DNA from 3 places in the Trichocoleus sp. DQ-A2 genome. Region 2 is predicted to be linked to each of the others. Evidence: predicted binding sites of a transcription regulator. Region 2 holds the regulator's gene; each other region holds the start of a gene.
What was found. Region 2 encodes NtcA, which controls nitrogen genes in cyanobacteria. Its sites were predicted from a motif close to TTTGTANNNNNNNNTACAAA; they were not measured.
Positions count from the first base shown of each region.

Region 1: the regulator NtcA is predicted to act here: its motif matches at 1,219-1,238, upstream of NC997_RS08905 (DUF4327 family protein).
Region 3: the regulator NtcA is predicted to act here: its motif matches at 1,494-1,513, upstream of NC997_RS21970 (DUF4278 domain-containing protein).

Region 1 covers NZ_JAMPKD010000007.1:149,797-152,943, reverse strand. The annotation lists gene NC997_RS08910 (glycoside hydrolase family 3 N-terminal domain-containing protein) at 1-1,022, shown strand, start outside; gene NC997_RS08905 (DUF4327 family protein) at 1,318-1,560, shown strand; gene NC997_RS08900 (hypothetical protein) at 1,982-2,374, opposite strand; gene NC997_RS08895 (hypothetical protein) at 2,622-2,963, opposite strand; gene NC997_RS08890 (cation diffusion facilitator family transporter) at 3,109-3,147, shown strand, end outside.
Region 2 covers NZ_JAMPKD010000008.1:202,253-205,399, forward strand. The annotation lists gene NC997_RS10220 (DUF3084 domain-containing protein) at 1-989, opposite strand, end outside; gene ntcA (global nitrogen regulator NtcA) at 1,237-1,908, opposite strand; gene fabI (enoyl-ACP reductase FabI) at 2,288-3,064, shown strand.
Region 3 covers NZ_JAMPKD010000026.1:6,006-9,152, reverse strand. The annotation lists gene NC997_RS21980 (DNA cytosine methyltransferase) at 1-435, opposite strand, end outside; gene NC997_RS21975 (hypothetical protein) at 574-1,218, opposite strand; gene NC997_RS21970 (DUF4278 domain-containing protein) at 1,652-2,077, shown strand; gene acnB (bifunctional aconitate hydratase 2/2-methylisocitrate dehydratase) at 2,526-3,147, shown strand, end outside.

The sequences.
Region 1 (3,147 bases), on a different contig from region 2:
CACGACTGGCTGAGATTGAGTTACTGCCGTTTCAAGAAGCAATCGGTACAGGTACAGCCTCCGGTGTAGATGCCGTAATGAGTGCCCATCTCCTGATCCCGGCTTGGGATGCCGAACGCCCTGCCACCCTTTCCCAACCGATTTTGACTCAACTGCTGCGGCAACAGCTGGGATTTGAAGGATTAATTGTTACCGATGCATTGGTGATGGGAGCGATCGCCAACCGCTATGGAGCAAATGAAGCTCCAGTCTTAGCTGTCGAAGCCGGCGCAGATATTTTGCTGATGCCAGTCGATCCTGCGGGTGCTATCCAAGCGGTGTGCGACGCGGTAGCACAGGGACGCATTTCAGAGGCGCGAATTCGTGCGTCTGTTGAGCGTATCTGGACAGCCAAGCGCCGAGTCCAACAAGGCACAGCACAACCGCCTGTAGAGGCGATCGCGCCTGAAGTCCAACCAGCGCCTTCACCATTCCCTCCCCATCTCCTCCAACTAGCTCAACCACACGCCCTCGCCACATCTGCCAACATCGTGCGAGAGGCGCTCGTCGTTCATGGCGAAATTCCTTTACTTCCCAGTCAGGGCAACTTACGCAACTTAATCGTGGTGGATGACACCCTGAATTGTGATTTTCTCGATAAACAAGCACCGGCTGTGGCTCTGCCCAAACAGCACGGCTATCAACTCCAACTACTCGATCCCCACACCACCTTAATTCCTGGCTGGGTGTTTTATCATAAATCGGGTTTAAACGCCCAACCAACCCTACTCCAGCTGTTCATCCGTGGGAATCCTTTCCGAGGCAGTGCTGGCTTGACACCGTTGGCTCAGGACTTGTTTAAAAAACTCTTAGGAAATGCCGAACTCCAAGCGTTAGTGATTTACGGCAGTCCTTATCTTCTGGAACAGTTTCTTCCACACCTGCCCCCGCATATCCCTTGTGTGTTTTCTTACGGGCAGATGCCAGCAGCTCAGGCGATCGCCCTTGAAGTTTTGTTCGGTGCCCCAGCTCTAAGCATTTAGCAACTGTGCAGCACATTGATTAATTTTGTTAATCAATGTCATAACCGTTATCACCGATTATTTACAGTGTCTTCAATTTGAAAATACAGGCTTAATTATAAATAGACCCGTTCTTCAACAATTTCATCAGCATAAGGATATATTTTTATGTCAAAGTTCCCTGACTTTTGAAATCCTTATTAAACGAATAAATTCATTTGTAACTTGATATACTGTTCAAAAATTATTTCCGCGCTAAGCAGTATTGGATTATATTAAGTTATAGTCGTAGCTCGTTAGTTTCGAGGCTGAGACCATGACTGCTGATATAATGCCGCCTAAATCATCTGTGCAATACTCCATCGACGTTCTTCAAGAAGAAGCCCGTCAATTGGTGGAGAAAGGAATTGTGACTCGTCAGCAACCCATCTACGTTCTGTGCCAGTACATCCCTGCACGGGAGTGGGTTTGTGTTGAGTGTGAATTAGAAAGATGCAATATCTTACTCCGCGATCGCATCGGCGATCTGATGGGGCAAGAACAATGGGACAACGATTGATATTTTTTTACCTTTAAGACAATCCTACAGTTCCACTGGAAACAGTGAAACTCAGGACAAGCTTGATTCCACGCTTGTCTCAACTTAAGGAAAGACTGCTTTTATTCTTTCACCTGTTGATTCTTAATTAGCCTGGTTTGGAGAATATTCTGATTCTTTCTAGTGCGAATAATTAAGTTCGCTTCTTAGACCTATCCAAAAAGTGAAGATGCCATTCTGAGCAAAACGTTGTGGAGCGTTGGCGTAACGTTGTCATCAACAATCGCGCTGCGATCGCGCAAATCTCTTTGCAGGATCTCTGCTCAAACCGAGATGCGTGACAACACTTCAACTCCTTCGTTTTGCTCAGCACAAACCTTCGGATAGGCTACTAGGAGCAAGCCTAATAAATGCTTTGATAAAGCTGCTAGCAATCCCCGACCTAAATCCCTGAGTTGGGGTCGCGCAGCTTTTCTAACTCAGTTCGCATTGCAGCAATTTGTGCAGTTAGCTCCTCTAGCTCCAATTGCGTATCTGGCTGGGCAACCGTTGTCACCGGCGTTGTCGCAGGGCGGCTCGGAGTTCCAGAAGATTGTGTGCTAGCTGCATCATTGGCTTGCGCCATTAGAGAATTCAGGAAAGTGCGGGCTTCAAGCTCCGTAATCTCTCCTTTTTCTGCTAGTTGTTGAACCACCAGATTGACGTCTGACTTTAACAGCTCAAGATTTTGCTCTCGCTTTTGAGTGTCTTGTACGCTCTCAACTAGAGAAGCGGTTGCACCCAAAGTAACGCGAAATCCTTTTTGTACTAACTCCAGCAGATTATTAGAGTTCATTAGATAAATCAGTCAGATTGAATGAAGGTTAGACAGCCCTTAGCGATCGCTTTCGATAAATAACCGCTCGGCACCACTCACTTTTAAGTTTCTAGCTTTCGGCTTTCCGCCAAGCGAGTAAACAAACGCAGGATCTGGCGTCTTAATGCTACCATTTAGTACACACAAAGGGACATTTTGCTGACTTCTTAGGGGAGTAGCATCCGTCCTAAGAAAGAATCTAAAGAAACCATTTGCCCGCCCAGTTTTAGCCCATCTGTTCTAAATACTGATTAACATCCTCAATTAAGCGAGTGAGTTCTGCCTCCGTAGTCAGGCGAATGCGGTCATCTCGGAGGGAGATCAAAACTTTAGCGGCAAAGGGAGTCGGCCAGATATTAGGATTGCAGAAAATCTCTAGAAAGACATCCCCCGTGTATCGATATTCCATTGGTTTTTGGGGATTGGTTTTGCCGCCGCCACCTGCAATGACTTTGAGACTCTGCATCAACTGAGCGATCGCGCCTTGTAAATCTTGGGCTGCCTGGGGCGTAAAGCTGAAGGAAACAGAACCTTCAACTAAGTTGAGGATGAGTTTTGAAGAAGACATGAGCAATCAAGAGTTTTGAATTGTGAATCAACTTATCACTCATAACTTAGAACAGACAGCATTTACAAGAGGATAGATGCAAGGTGAAGCCACAAGCTTTAGACTGAATGCCATAGAACTCTAAATGGCGAGTGAGGAAAATTCTGTGGTAGCAGATAACCGCTCGGCAGTGCGTAAGGTTTTA
Region 2 (3,147 bases):
AGTGCCAGACTACCCTGACGCAAAGTTTGATAAGACTGGTAATACTGTTCTAAGGTTGCCACTTCCTGCTCTAGGGAAGCTTGTTGTTTTTCGAGTTCTTTAAGGCGATTTTCTCGCTGGGCAATCACCTCATCTCGTTGAGAAATTTTGTTGTCAAGTAGAGATAAGGCTTTGTCTCGCTGGGCAATTTGCTCGTCGCGATCGCTCAGGCTCTTCCGAAAGGCAGCAAGTTTCTCATCAAGTTCGACAAGGGCTTGATCCCGCTTGAGAATTTGCTCATCGCGTTGGCTAATTGCTCGGTCTTGCTGGGCAATTTTTTGGTCGCGCTGAGTCACTTTCGCTTTGAATTCAGTAATTTCAGCTCTGACTTGATTTCGCTGCTGGAGGAGTTCTTGGCGTTCTGCTTGAAGTTGTTGGATTTCCGAACGTAGCGTCTTGGCTTGCCCTGAGACAGATGTAAGCTGTTTTTGGGTTTGCTGAAAGCTGCTGGCAACCCGGGTCAGTTCGCTTTGAGTCTGATTTAGTTGCGCCTCCGTCTGGCCTTGTTTAGCCAGCGCAGCTGCCAAAGATCGATTAATCGCATCTAAGCGCTGCTGAGCGACAGATTGCTGGGTGCGAGCTTGAGCGAGTTCCTTCTCGACTTGCTCTTTTTGGGCGGCGGTTTTAGCAAGTTCGCTTTCGGTTTTCCGTTTCTGCTCGTTCGCTTTGGCAATATCCTTACTGGCTGTCTTGAGTTTTTTCTGCACTTCTTGGAGTCTAAAAACTCCAATCCGCAATTGTTCGCTTGTCGCAAAGATGATTGTCAGTGTTGAGGCAGAAATCGTTAGTCCCGTTAGAATCGTTACTAAAACAGCTGTTTTGCGGGGACGCAGATTGAACAACGACAGGCGTGCTTTTCCCACGCGCGTGCCAATGCGATCGCCTACCGTTGCGATGACGCTTCCCAACACTAAAATAGACAAAATCAGGAAGAGCGCACTGTCGGTCATTGTCTGCTACAGTCATTCCAGTTACAGCCTATCGCATCGCAGGCTAGAGAAAGGGTTAACAGGAATTAAAGATCGAAGGTGAAATCGGAAAGGTTAAAGGTTGGAAGGTTGAAAACTATCCGCTTAAAACCTGACACCTTTTAACTCAACTCCCGACTAAATGTTAAAACTGGATAACCTGCTCGCGCTACCATGCCGTTTTAACCAACAACCTAACCTACAACCTGACGAGAGCCTCTAGCTGTTTTCAAGTAAACTGCTGACTCAGTGTAACTGGGTTGTGTACCGTAATTTTTTTCTTGTGGATAGAAATCATTTTTTCCTCCCGCAAATCTCCCAGTAAGCGGGTGACAGTTACCCTGGTGGAGCCGATTGCTTCTGCGATCGCTTGATGAGAAAGCTTCAGATCGATCGTAATTCCATTGGCGGTAGGAACGCCAAAATCACGGCACAGAATCAATAGAAAACTCACCAAGCGCGATCCCATATCTCGGTGAGCTAATGTCTCAATCATCATTTCTGTTTGCAAAATGCGCGAAGAAAGCCCTCGCAGCATCAACATCGATAGCTCCGGATTATCCTTGAGCGATTGCTCTACCTGATCGATCGGTGCCGAAAGCAGCTCCACTGGCGTAAATGCTACAGCGTGATAAAACCGATCCGAACGATGCCCTGTAATTAAGGACAGTACTCCAAAAACGCTGTTTTCTCGCAGCAGCGCCACGGTAATTTCTTCCCCAGCTTCATACACGCGAGACAGCTTTACTGCACCTTTGAGCAAAAAGTATACACGTTCAGCCGGGTCTCCTGGGAAAAAGATCGTCTTGCCCCGCTCAAAAGTTTCCACCACGGGTGGAAACGCCCCACCTCCCAGTTGACGGAACACAGCTGCTAGCGGTCTATCTTGCGTCACTACCACTTCCTTTTTCCTAAATGCTGCCCTACAGACTTCTGCAACTTTCTGTCGGAGGAACTTTAACCATAGCAAAACAACTATGAGAGTTTTCTGACATTAGACACAGATAAACTGACTTCCGGGTGGTTTTTGTGCTATTTGATACAAAATTTTAAAGTAGTTTCCTCCGCTACCTTCTTTAGCTCTCTCCCCGCTCAAGGCAAGTAAGATTATGACGGAAAATGTTGATATCTTGACAGTATCTGCGCCATCGGGTGGGATGCATGGTGAGTAAGGAGGCACGATCCTTACCCGTACTAGACAGCCTCGCTCCGGGCGATCGCGATCTTGAATACTCCCCTAAATCGGATATCCTCTAATATTGCCTTCAAAATCGACATTTATGCTAGATTTAACCGGAAAAAACGCCCTAGTCACCGGCATTGCCAACAATCGATCGATCGCCTGGGGGATTGCTCAGCAACTGCACCAAGCGGGTGCGAATCTAGGAGTGACTTACCTGCCAGACGACCGAGGTCGCTTTGAAAAAAAAGTGGCAGAGTTGGTAGAACCCCTCAATCCCAGCTTGTTTTTACCCTGCGATGTCCAGAATGAGACCCAAATTCAGTCTACATTTGACGCCATCCGCGATAAGTGGGGCAAGCTAGACATCCTGATCCATTGTCTTGCCTTTGCGAACAAGGAAGATTTATCAGGTGATTTTAGTACCACTACCCGTGCTGGCTTCACCCAAGCTCTAGAAATTAGTACCTATTCGCTGGTGCAACTTGCCGGGTCAGCAAAACCGCTAATGACAGAAGGCGGCAGTATTGTCACGCTGACTTATCTAGGCGGCGTTAAAGTGATCCCCAACTATAACGTGATGGGAATTGCCAAGTCTGGACTGGAAATGAGTGTCCGTTACCTGGCATCTGAGTTAGGACCGCAGAATATTCGCGTGAATGCAATTTCGGCAGGTCCCATCCGCACTTTGGCATCGTCGGCGGTAGGTGGCATTCTGGATATGATCCATCACGTTGAGGAAGTGGCACCGCTGCGACGCACTGTAACTCAGAAAGAAGTGGGAAATGCGGCTGCTTTCTTGTGTAGCGATTTGTCAAGTGGCATTACAGGTCAGGTGCTGTATGTCGATGCCGGATACGAGATTATGGGGATGTAGAAAGAATCAAACATTAAAAATTAAAAATTAAAAAGCAAAGATTCTGCTAACTTTTAATTTTTAATTTTGCATTTTTAAGGCTT
Region 3 (3,147 bases), on a different contig from region 2:
TCCGGCAACCCCGGATGCTCGACGACCTGCTGCTGAGAAGGTTTGACACGGTGGACCGCCGATGATGAAATCTACTTTTAGATCGGGGCTAGGAATAAATTCTTTAATATCAGTGCAAATTGGTTTGGAATTTTCTAGCCATTTCCCTGGCATCGAGTTCTTTTCTAATGTCTGTACATATTTGGCTTCAAGCTCAACCATCTCAACAATATCAAACCCGGCGTCATGGAAGGCAATATCCAGCCCACCACCACCAGAGAACAAGCTCAGGGTTCTAATGGGAGAAACTCCTTGTTGAGTAAGCCATCTATGAAGAGATTTACCAAATTGATCGGGCCAAGCTGGGCAACGGCTGACGTCGAGCGATCGCAAGATTTCCTTAAACCAAACAACCTCGTCTAGCTCAATACCAGGTAGATTCAAAGGGAGAGACATCTGTTGCATGTGCTGGCAAATGTGTATCTATCGAACTGCATACCTATTTTCATCACGGATTGAGTTGAAACGTCAATCTACCAGTGGCGAGGCGATCGCTTGTATTTCCTCCATGACTTGCCAGCCACATAAGCTTTATTAGTCAGGACAATGGCAGGTATTAGTTGTATAGCATCTTTGGCGACTTCCTCTCTTCTTTCCGTTTCTGTCGTAACAGTCTCCATCGTCCCGACATTCTAATTTTTCCTCACAAATGGTATCGCGGGGAAAAACTCCAACATCTTTTACAGAAACTTCCGCTCTAAAAGTGCCTTGTTCAATTATTCTTTCTCCTTCTTTAATTTCATACTCAAACTTATTTTCGCCTTCTAAAACTGCAAAAGTACGAGTTTGATGGCTATTTCCCAGACTCAAATCAACGCCTTGAGAATATTGCCCTTCGCTGTAACCTCTGCTCGTGTAGGGATAAGGATTACTCTTCATACCCTGAGTCACGTTCCGGATTGTCACTTTTCTTTTCGGTGCGGGTGGAGTTGATTTGGAAACAAACTGAGCTTTTCTGGTGCCCGGATTCATCACAGTTCCCGGACATTGCCCGACATATTCAACTCGCTTAAATTGAATTTCATTGACATCGAAATTATTGCCGTTACTTACCAGGAACTCCGCCCCGTTTGCATTCGCCCGATTCACAAAAACCACAACCAGCACGAAAGCCGCAATGATTAGAAAGGCAGTTCTTTTGATTACAATCTGTAACGCGGAAAAGCTTTTGAGTTTCATAATTTTTCTTGGCACTACTAAAACAGACTTCTTTATCCTTCCTAGGAGGTAGATAAGGTTTAATACTTCCGATAGAAGATTATCGAATATTTTTAGTGTCGTTGATTAACCATTGATTGTTTCCCGATTTGTACAGCGGCTTGTCGCTTCTCCCAGCAACTGAATCAGGTCAAGCAGTTAGCCTCAGCCGCCGAGGAAGTAAGTTGGACGACTTCCTGGCGATCGCTCAAAAGATTTTCTTAAAATCTCTTAAAAATTGACACTTTAAAAGGAAAAATGTAAAAATAGATACAGAAATAAATTAGCTAGTTCACCACTGACTGAGTATTCATAGCCGTCAGTGGCTCTGGGGAATAAAAGTAGAGCGCGATCGCGAAGCAGCGTGCCTTGCTTAGTCACAAATACTCAGGAAACTCAATCGGAGGCGAAACTTATGAAACTCTCTTATCGCGGCGTCAGCTACGAAAAAACTTCACCCACGCTGGAAGTAACCGAAAGCGAGATTGTGGGGAAGTATCGGGGACAGACTTACAACGTTGCATATCCCAGACATATTGCAGTTCCCGATGCGATTGTTAACTTGAACTATCGGGGAGTCCCCTACTTCATCGGCAAAACCGGCACGACTAGGGATGCTCTAGAGAGGCAAATCTCATGCGAAGGGATGGCACCTCTAGGCGATTGGAAATTGCCAACCGATACAAGTCGGCGAAAAGTGTTGGATAACGCCGCTAAAAGTCACTTAGCGAATATCCACCGCAGCCTGGAACATCGGATACAAGTCGCTAAAGCCAAAGGTGACGAAAATCTAATTCGCCTTCTAGAAGCAGAGTCGAAGCAACTGACATTGTGCCTCTAGGAGTTTCCGGAATATCTGGCGGTGCTTGCGGTTGAGTCAGCAGTAACTGCTGACTCAACCGTAAAGAGTGAAGGAGCGCACTCCTCCCCCTTTAGGTGTAAAATCTTATCTAAGCACGAAATCTTCAAAGCTGAAGACGACGGATTCCTGGTTTATAAAGCTACGTGGGCGATAGAGAGCGATCGCCCTTTTTTTATGGGAATGTATCCTGCCAGATCAACCGTTACGGGTAAGGGTAGTTGCAGCGAATCCTACAAATTTTATTCCATTTTTTCACAATAATTAATAAAGTTGATCTGCGACTTAAGTAGTAGCGCCATACCTTGTGTTGACTTCTACCTATCGAGGGCAAAAGCGTGTGAATCGCATCCTCCCGATTGAGAACACAAAAGCGATGCGATAAAAGCGCTACCGCCCCCAAATTTTGCTGAGACTAGGAGAGTTGAAAATGCTTGAATCTTATCGTCAACACGTCGCTGAAAGGGCGGCACTCGGAATTCCACCACTGCCGCTGGATGCCCAGCAGACTTCTCAATTGTGCGAATTGTTGAAAAATCCTCCAGCCGGTGAAGAAGAGACATTGTTGGAATTGCTGCGCGATCGCATTCCTCCAGGCGTCGATCCGGCTGCTTACGTGAAAGCTGGCTTTCTCACCGCTGTCGCCAAAGGTGAAACCATTAGCCCTTTAGTTACCCCCATCTATGCAGTAGAACTGCTGGGAACAATGGTAGGCGGCTACAACGTGCAATCGTTGATAGATTTACTCAAATCTGACGATGAATTGGCATCAGCCGCCGCAACAGCTTTAAGCAAAATCATGCTGGTGTATGATGCCTTCCACGATGTCTTGGAATTGTCCGAGACGAATTCCTATGCCAAGCAAGTCATTGACGCTTGGGCGGCGGCGGAGTGGTTTACCAGTCGCCCCACCTTGCCAGAAGCGATTACCGTCACCGTCTTCAAGGTGCCCGGAGAGACGAACACCGACGATTTATCTCCCGCAACCCATGCCACAACCCGCCCGGATATTCCCTTGCACGCCTTGGCAATGCTGGAATCTCGGCAACCGG